2 regions of the Lysinibacillus sp. HST-98 genome follow, and region 1 is predicted to be linked to the other one. Evidence: a T-box and tRNA genes for the amino acid it is inferred to sense, from the RefSeq annotation. Region 1 holds a T-box; the other holds one or more tRNA genes.
The links. A T-box is a leader RNA that pairs with one kind of tRNA and senses whether it is charged. The one in region 1 lies ahead of cysS (cysteine--tRNA ligase), so its partner is inferred to be a tRNA-Cys.
Positions count from the first base shown of each region.

Region 2: it has a tRNA-Cys gene. The T-box ahead of cysS (cysteine--tRNA ligase) is inferred to sense a tRNA for this amino acid. The anticodon was not compared.

Region 1 is NZ_JAENHX010000008.1:152,122-156,704, reverse strand. Features, by position in the region: gene rlmB (23S rRNA (guanosine(2251)-2'-O)-methyltransferase RlmB) at 1-676, opposite strand, end outside; gene JIN86_RS17510 (Mini-ribonuclease 3) at 676-1,116, opposite strand; gene cysS (cysteine--tRNA ligase) at 1,101-2,501, opposite strand; T-box leader at 2,562-2,780, opposite strand; gene gltX (glutamate--tRNA ligase) at 2,831-4,291, opposite strand; gene ispF (2-C-methyl-D-erythritol 2,4-cyclodiphosphate synthase) at 4,382-4,583, opposite strand, start outside.
Region 2 is NZ_JAENHX010000009.1:155,447-160,029, reverse strand. Features, by position in the region: gene JIN86_RS18765 (hypothetical protein) at 98-778, opposite strand; gene JIN86_RS18760 (hypothetical protein) at 2,074-2,262, opposite strand; gene JIN86_RS18755 (YvrJ family protein) at 2,268-2,441, opposite strand; tRNA gene JIN86_RS18750 (tRNA-Cys) at 2,483-2,553, opposite strand; gene JIN86_RS18745 (glutaredoxin family protein) at 2,686-2,928, shown strand; gene JIN86_RS18740 (sigma-70 family RNA polymerase sigma factor) at 3,073-3,663, shown strand; gene JIN86_RS18735 (hypothetical protein) at 3,667-3,867, shown strand; gene JIN86_RS18730 (3-hydroxyacyl-CoA dehydrogenase) at 4,061-4,583, opposite strand, start outside.

The DNA.
Region 1 (4,583 bases):
TGACATGCCCAACCATCGGTAAGTGATATAAAAAATCGCATTTCTCTTTTAATAAACGCCCCATCCCTTTGCCCTCACTACCGATAATGATGGCTAATGGTAATGTTGCATCCATTTTTCGATAATCTGCAGATCCCTTTGCATCTGTCCCTGCAATCCATATACCACGTTCTTTTAATTCATCTATTGTTTGAGCAAGGTTGTTTACACGTACAACCGGAACGTGTTCAATCGCTCCTGTAGATGCCTTTGCCACTACTGCTGTTAAACTCACTGATCGGCGCTTAGGAATAATAATACCATGTGCCCCTATAGCATCAGCCGTTCTCATAATAGACCCTAGATTATGAGGATCCTCTAACTCATCTAAGATTAAGAAAAAAGGATCTTCCTGTTTATTAGCCGCTGCTGCAAATAAATCCTCAAGTTCAGCATACTTATAAGCGGCAACAGAAGCAACGATTCCTTGATGATTAGCACTTGATAATTGATCAACTTTCTTTTTTGGGACAAATTGAACTATAACACCACGTTCACGGGCTAAATCTAGCAGTTCATTGACGCCAGATTTCTTTACTCCTTCTGCAATCCATACTTTATTCATATCGCGGCCTGAACGAAGTGCTTCTAACACTGGGTTTTTACCGGCAATAATTTCACCATTCTGTTCTGCCATTATTTAGACACTCCTTTTGATTCCTCGATTATTTGAATAGCATATGCAATGATTTCGTAGACGCGTTCTAGTTCATTCAATAAATATAAACTACCAAGCACTGCCTCAAAGCCTGAGCTATTACGATAGGTCTGGACATCCGTATTTTTTGGTACAGAGCCGGATTTGGCATTGCGTCCACGGCGGAACACAGCCAATTCCTCCTCTGTTAAATAATTTTCATCTATCATGCGATGAACGATCATAGATTGCGCTTTTGCTGAAACGTAGCGAGTTGCCTCTCGATGTAGTGTGTTTGGTTTAACACGACCAGAGCGTAGCAAATATTCTCGGACCTTTTGTTCCAATACGGCATCACCCATATAGGCTAACGCCAGCGCTTTTAATTGTTTAACATCTTCATTGCGAAGTTTATCCAACTTAATTACCCTCGTTTCCATCTAGTTCCTTGTCGTGTATCTTCTAAAATGATACCTTGGGCTTGCAAATGGTCACGGATCTCATCAGAACGAGCAAAATCACGACTTTTACGTGCCTCAACGCGCTCTTGTAATAATTCTTCAATTTCTTCGTCTAATAGTTCTTCTTCTTTTGCAAATTCAATACCTAAGACGTCACCTAGTACTTCAAAGGTTTCAATAAAAGTTTCTAATACCTTCTTGCAAGTATTGGCTTCACTTAAGTAAATGTTAGCAATACGAGCTACTTCAAATAATACAGAAATAGCGTTGGCTGTATTAAAATCATCGTCCATTGCCTCTTCAAAATGCGCTTTTTGTTCCGTAATTTTGTTCAGCCATTCTTCTGAATGATCACCTAAGCTTACGGTAGTCGTAAGGCGGTGCTTCACATTGTTGTATGCTGTACGAATACGCTCTAAACCTGACGCAGCAGCTTCTACTAGATCCTTCGCAAAGTTAATTGGATGACGATAATGGACAGATAGCATGAAGAAACGCAATATCTGCGGGTCAATTTGTTTACGGATATCATTCACAAGAATAAAATTCCCAAGAGATTTGGACATCTTTTCATTATCAATATTAATATACCCGTTATGCATCCAATAACGCGCAAATGTTTTATCATTGTGTGCCTCTGATTGAGCAATTTCATTTTCGTGGTGAGGGAAAGTTAAATCCTGCCCACCAGCATGAATATCAATAGTATCTCCTAAATGTTCACGAGCCATTACAGAACACTCAATATGCCACCCTGGACGGCCATCTCCCCATGGGCTTTGCCAGAATATCTCACCTGGCTTAGCAGCTTTCCATAAAGCGAAATCTAGCGCATCATCTTTTTTCTCGCCCGCTTCAATACGAGCACCGATTTTTAAATCGTCAACTGATTGGTGTGATAATTTACCGTAGCCATCAAATTTACGAGTACGGTAATATACATCTCCAGCAGACTCATAAGCGTAGCCCTTTTCAATTAGCACTTGAATAAATTGAATGATATCGTCCATATGCTCTGTCACACGTGGATGAACATCTGCTTTTTTGCATCCCAGTGCTGTAACATCTTCAAAATAGGCTGCAATAAAGCGCTCTGTTAATTCATGCACTTCTTCACCAAGCTCATTTGCTGCTTTAATAATTTTATCGTCTACATCCGTAAAATTGGAAACAAACTTTACATCATAGCCTTTATACTGAAAATAACGACGTACTGTATCATAAACAATTACAGGACGTGAATTCCCAATATGGATATAGTTATACACCGTAGGACCGCAGACATACATTTTTACCTTGCCCTCTTCTAGCGGTACAAAGGTTTCCTTTTGTCGTGTTAATGAGTTAAAAATTTGAATACCCATTGTGTTTCACTCTCCTTTTCTGTTGAATAAAAAAGCGCCCCTATCACTCCTAAAAGGAATGACAGAGACGCTCGATTTGCGTGGTTCCACTCTGATTGAAGACAAAAAGCCTTCCACTTTGGACATCCATTAACGGGGATGACTCGATAAAGCCTACTCTCGTTCAGCTTTATGCTCAAAGGTGCATTTCAGTTTTGCCTAGGCTCAGACCACTTTCAGCCGATGATGGTCCTCTCTTAAGAGCATGCGCCACTTACTTCTCCTTATCAACGCTTTTTCAATGTAAATACATTTTACAACGAAAGAATGAATTGTCAATAAATTTATCTTTATTGTGCAAATTTCTCTACACGGTCAATTGCTTTCTCTTTACCAATTAAACAAATGGCGTTCGGCAACTCTGGTCCATGTGTTTCACCAGTTGTCACAACACGGATTGGCATGAACAGATTTTTACCTTTATGACCAGTTGTCTTTTGTACAGCTTTAATTGCAGCTTTTACCGCATCTGGTGTAAACTCTTCTAGCTCTTCCAATTGCGCTTTAAATGCTGCCATTACTTCAGGTACTTGCTCTCCTGCTAAAACCTCTTTTGCTTCTTCATCATATTCAATATGGTCGTTAAAGAATAGGCTAGATAATTCGACAATTTCTGCACCAAAGCTCATTTGGTCATGATAAAGCGCAATTAAATCCGTCGCCCAAGCATGTTGCTCTGCAGTCAATTCTTCAGGTAATAAGCCTGCTTTTTGTAGGTGTGGTAAAGATAATGCTACAACTTCTTCCAAAGACAATTTTTTAATATATTGATTATTCATCCATGTTAGCTTTTGTTTATCGAACATAGATGGTGATTTTGAAAGACGTTTCTCATCAAAAATTTTGATAAATTCTTCTTTTGAGAAAATCTCTTCTTCTCCCTCTGGAGACCAACCAAGTAGCGCAAAGAAGTTAAACATCGCTTCAGGAAGATAACCTAAATCTTTATATTGCGTAACAAATTGAATAATCGATTCATCACGCTTTGATAGTTTTTTACGGTTTTCGTTAATAATTAATGTCATATGACCAAAGCGTGGATATTCCCAACCAAATGCATCAAAGATCATCATTTGCTTTGGTGTATTCGATAAATGCTCCTCACCGCGGAAAACGTGAGAGATTTCCATAAAGTGATCATCTAAAACAACTGCATAGTTATATGTTGGAATACCATTAGCTTTTACAAGTACCCAATCACCAATATCTTTAGATTCAAATGTAACTTGTCCACGAACTAAATCTTCAAATTCGTATGTTACATTTTCAGGTACACGCATACGAATTGTGTATGGCTCACCTGCCGCTTCTTTAGCAGCGACTTCATCTGCTGATAAGTGGCGACATGTACCATCATAAGTAGGAGCCGCTACACCTCTTGCTTTTTGTTCTTCACGAGATGCTTCAAGCTTTTCAGAAGAACAGAAACACTTGTAGGCTACACCTTGCTCTAATAGTTTTTCAGCGTGTTCTTTATAAATATCAAGACGTTCCATTTGACGATAAGGCGCATAAGGTCCACCAATATCAATGGACTCATCATATTCAATACCTAACCATTTTAGGTTATCTAGCTGAGATGCTTCTCCGCCCTCTACATTACGTTCAATATCCGTATCTTCAATACGTACAATGAATTTACCGTTATGATGTTTTGCATATAAATAATTGAATAATGCTGTACGCGCTCCACCGATATGTAAATAACCTGTTGGAGATGGCGCGTAACGAACGCGAACTTCTTTCGTCATAATTAAAAGCCTCCTAAATTTTCGATCAAAAATTGACTTTGTTCATTTTACCACTCTGTTACAGGAAATAAAAGCGGGGTTCATCCACATTTATTTCTTGATCAATAGAATCGTTGCCATTGCCGCAATACCTTCCTCGCGACCTGTAAAACCTAATCGTTCAGTTGTAGTTGCTTTAACATTTACCTGTGAAGGCTCTGCGTGTAATAATTCAGCGATACGTTGTTGCATCTGTCCAATATAGGGTGCCATTTTAGGACGTTGTGCCATAATGGTACAATCGACATTACCT
Region 2 (4,583 bases), on a different contig from region 1:
TAATTATTCTCTTATAGGCTAACAAGAATCTCCCCTCCTATTTTAATTATAACATTATTGGTGGGGAGATATTAACTTTATAACTTGTTATTTCTATTTAGCAAAACCCTAATGATTTACAACCTGGTCCACATGTGATCTTATTTTCGCTAAGGCATACTAATCCAAAAACAGCTGCACAAATAAATGGACACGCTACAGTACCGATTGGAGCACAAGCTACCATACAAGCTGCTGTACCAGCTAAGGTACATCCTAAACCTTGGATAGTGTCACAAACAGTAGTACAGATAGTACAATTTGACCACATTAGATTAAGTTCATTATTTTGTGTAGAAGAACGTAATTCATTGACATCATATAATGGGTTTGTGTGCCATTCATAATCGAAATACTCTCCATTAATCTTAATAGTTACAATTGGGAATAAATTTACTCCAACAGATTGTGTAACTTCGATAACACTTGAATGACCATGGAAATGCGAAACAGCTTTAAATTCTGCGTTTTCGACAGTAAAAGTAATTACTGTCTGAAGTTCTTCCATAACTAAAGTAAGAACTTGTACAGGGGTAGTTCCTTTAGTAAATTCTCCGCCTAATGATTGTGTTATTAAAGCTCGAAGATCAGTATACTTAGCTTTAATAGCAGGGTAATGATTTAGTGAGTTGTTGATAAGCGTCTGCACACTTTCATTTGCCAATGCTTTTTCAACTAAATTGTTAACCTCATTTTTCGATAACTCTTTAATTCCTGATTTAGTTTGTTTTTCAGTCATTGTTTTCTCTCCCTTTTACAGTATTTGAAGCAACATTTAGTATGATGTGCTTCATTACTATGTAAAGTGAAATACAACTGGAGATTTAAACTGCATTTTTAAATTTTTTTCAGGAAATATAAATTAAACCTATAAAACGAAATTATATGCTTTTGAATGGTTTGTTACGTTATGAATAAGGAGGCTAATAGCTCGAATCTATGGAATTTGATAAAACGATTAAAGTAGTACATTTAGAATATAGGTAATATGCATTATAATTAATAGTTATTTTAATTAAATAGAATAGAATGATTAAGAGAGAAATAAAAAGTACAATTTTTTCTTTATATTGTTCTGAAAAATAATTTAGGACCTATTCGCGCATTTATTTTTAACCAATACTAAAATATCTCAAAAACTACGCCTTTTTGGCAATTATAATGAAGGCTCATAAGCACCAAATACAAAAAAGCAAGACCCGAGAATCCAATTATATACTTTTCATCTATTTAGCCTAAAAAATACTATGGATTATTATAAGAAGATATAGTATAGCTATTCTTTGTAGACTATCATAAAATTCCTATCATTCTGACTTTTAAAGATAAACTTTGCTTCTTTTAAGGTTTATTAAATCCATAAAAAGCCATTAGATAAATCCCGATAAACACTACTAATATAAACGAATTAAGGACAACTAAAATCATACGAGTGGGTCCCTTTATCCCTAAAATAGCAAATATTAGTCCTGAAATTCCTAAAATAAATGGAATTGTCATGCTAATTCCCAGAATATATTGAGGAGCCAATCCAATCAGAAATGTTAAAAATAAGAAAATTATTGATAAATACGTAAAAATTTTTCTTTGCAAATAGCACCGCACCTTTGTATGTAAATGAAGGTTTGACTTTATTACAATTATACCACACGTGTTATTTACAGTTTTCATCACATCGAATAAACCATTCCTTGCCTGAAATCAACTTTGCCTTTTTTTATTTATAATAGTCAGTACTTAAAGATTATGAAAAAACCTTATTATCGACATTACATAATAATATAAAAGTTGCTCCATAAATGTTGATTTCTTGTTATTCGACTGTATAAAAAGTGGTATGGTATGAGATGAGGTAGTAGAATTACTTTTAATTATCCTCAATTCCATTTTGCTAATAATATTTCTAATAGCATTTTTAATAGGAACGTTTGGATTTAAAGAAGCTTAAATCACTTATTAAAAATTAAAACCCATCAAATAAAATTAGGTAGTTCTTAACCTAAATTATTTGATGGGTTTATTTTTGTTAATAGATCATATTTCATTAGCATGAATCTGACAATATTCCCTCAATAAATTAGAAGAAATACTGGTATTTTGTATAAGATTTATTAGTAAATCGCGTTCTTTTGGGGACAGACTGTCACTCGCTAAACAATTTGTATAAAATGATTGAACTTCTCTTGCTTTACAGTAACAGGCCATTAATTTTTCAATTTCCATGTGGATTACCCTCCTTTCTTGTAATTAAGAGATTTTATAACTTCAGATAACTCCATGATGACAGCTTCTAATTTATCTATTTTCCTTTCAAAGCGAATGAACAGATAGACTGTTATGGCAATAGGGAATCCGAAATTTCCTATTAGGCTAATCCAAATTGGAACATTTTCTGGTGTCATAATGTAAATCACCCTCCCTCTTACTCCAAATTAGTAATATAAGGTGATACTCGGATTCGAACCGAGGATCCAGGTTTTGCAGACCCTTGCCTTACCGCTTGGCTATATCACCAAAATTGTAACTGTACTATGTAAAGAGGATTCTTCTGTAATAAAAACAACCCTCCTATAAAAAAATGTTATTTTGTCGTGGTTTCATTTCTTATGTTTTAATCCTCTTTATAGAAAAAAGGAGGTCTCTAAGATGAAGTATGATATAACAGTATATTCAAGCGATGGATGTCAATATTGTGTTAGGTTGAAGGAGTGGTTAGAGGAAAATAATATTACTTATATTAATAAGGATATTAATGAAGAGCACGTATTAATGGAGTTTAAGCAATTTAATAGTAGCGCTATCCCATTTACTTTATTAGTTGCTGATAATAAAGTAGAAAGAATTATTGGTTATCAGCCAGAAAAAATAAAAGCTATATTAGATATTTAAATAATTTGGATTAAATCACCTTTTTTGTATAAAAGGTGATTTTTTTTATCTTTTTTAAGAACGTTTGTTCTTATTTTGGTTTATAATATAGATACAACATTCACTTTATATAGAAAGAAGGCGGATAATAGGAGGGATTATTAAATGAAGAATGATAAACAAAAAATAGAGGAATTTTTCTATAGAAATAATGAGCAGGTTAACAATCCAATTATTAAAAGCTTTTTGTCGGATTCCCAAAATCTTTATTTGGTGCAAAAAGCGATCTTATATCCAACTGATTTGAATAAGAAACTCGTTGATGAATCTTTTCAATCGCACTATATAAATGTTAGGAAGATCAAATATGTAAGTAATTTAATTTATTTCTTTAGTTTAGATTTTGATAAAAAAAGAAGAAGGCTGCAAAATCGGTCTTTATTAATATTAGATAAGGGATTATCAGAGGAGGGGGAGACGACCCTAAAAGAGCTAATAGAAGATACACGCAATGAAAATGGGCTAGATCATTTAATTGGTGGAGGATTATTGGACAATATAGAGGATGGACAGCTCTTAAAGTCCTTGCAAAAACTAACGGTAAAACAGCTTCAAATTTTAGAGATGATTTATGTAAAAGAGCTTTCTATAAAAGAGATAGCTCAATTATTACAAACAACTCCCCAGAATATATCCAATCATCATAGAAAGGCTTTAAATAAACTCAATCATTCACTCGGAAAAAAGGAGGAATAAATTATGGGAACTTTAGAAAATCAACATACTGAAGAGACGCTAACAATAATCGAGAATTTCATCCCAAAAATTAAACATTGTTTACACAATACAGACTATCAGGAAAGGGAAGACCTAGAACAAGAAATTAAATTAAAAATTATAGAAAAGCTTGCAACAGTAAAATTTCAAGACGCGCCTAGTTTTTGGGACTTTTTCTTGTGAAAGCTACCAGGCGATTTTCTATTCTGGTGTTCAAGTAGTCACCAGATTACATATACTGTTGTTGCCAGAGTTCATTCCTACATGCATGATGGAATAACTTACGCGGCTTATCTGAAGTTCGGATTGTCACTACGAACATTGGAAAAAAAGATGCACATAGTAAAAGGTACTATGTACATCTTTTTTTTTTTGGTTAGCCTTTTAAGAAATCTGGTTTAGCAAAGCTTGGGTTTGGATATGTGTAGAAGCCTTCACCTGTTGCGCGACCGAGTTTGCCTTTGTCGATATACTCTGTTTTTAAGAGGTTGGCTAATTTTTTCATGTTTTCATCGCCAGTGGCAGTTGCTTTCGCTTCCACAATATTATAGGCAGTGTTAATGCCAACGATGTCTAGAATAGCAAATGGTCCAAGTGGAGCGCCTGTACCAATCATCCATGTTTTATCGATTGTTTCTGGATCAGCCACTTCTTTTACAAGTAAGGATTCAGCTGCATCTAAAAACGGCACTAGCAATGAGTTTAAAATATAGCCAGGTTGCTCTTTATGCAATGGTAGTGGCACCATGCCGATAGCGCGCGCAAATTCAATCACTTCATCAAATACTTTCATATCTGTACCAGGGTGTTTCATAATTTCCGCAGTATTGTTTTTCCAGATTGTATTAGCAAAGTGAAGAGCTAAAAATTTTTCAGGACGGCCAGTTGCTTCAGCAAAT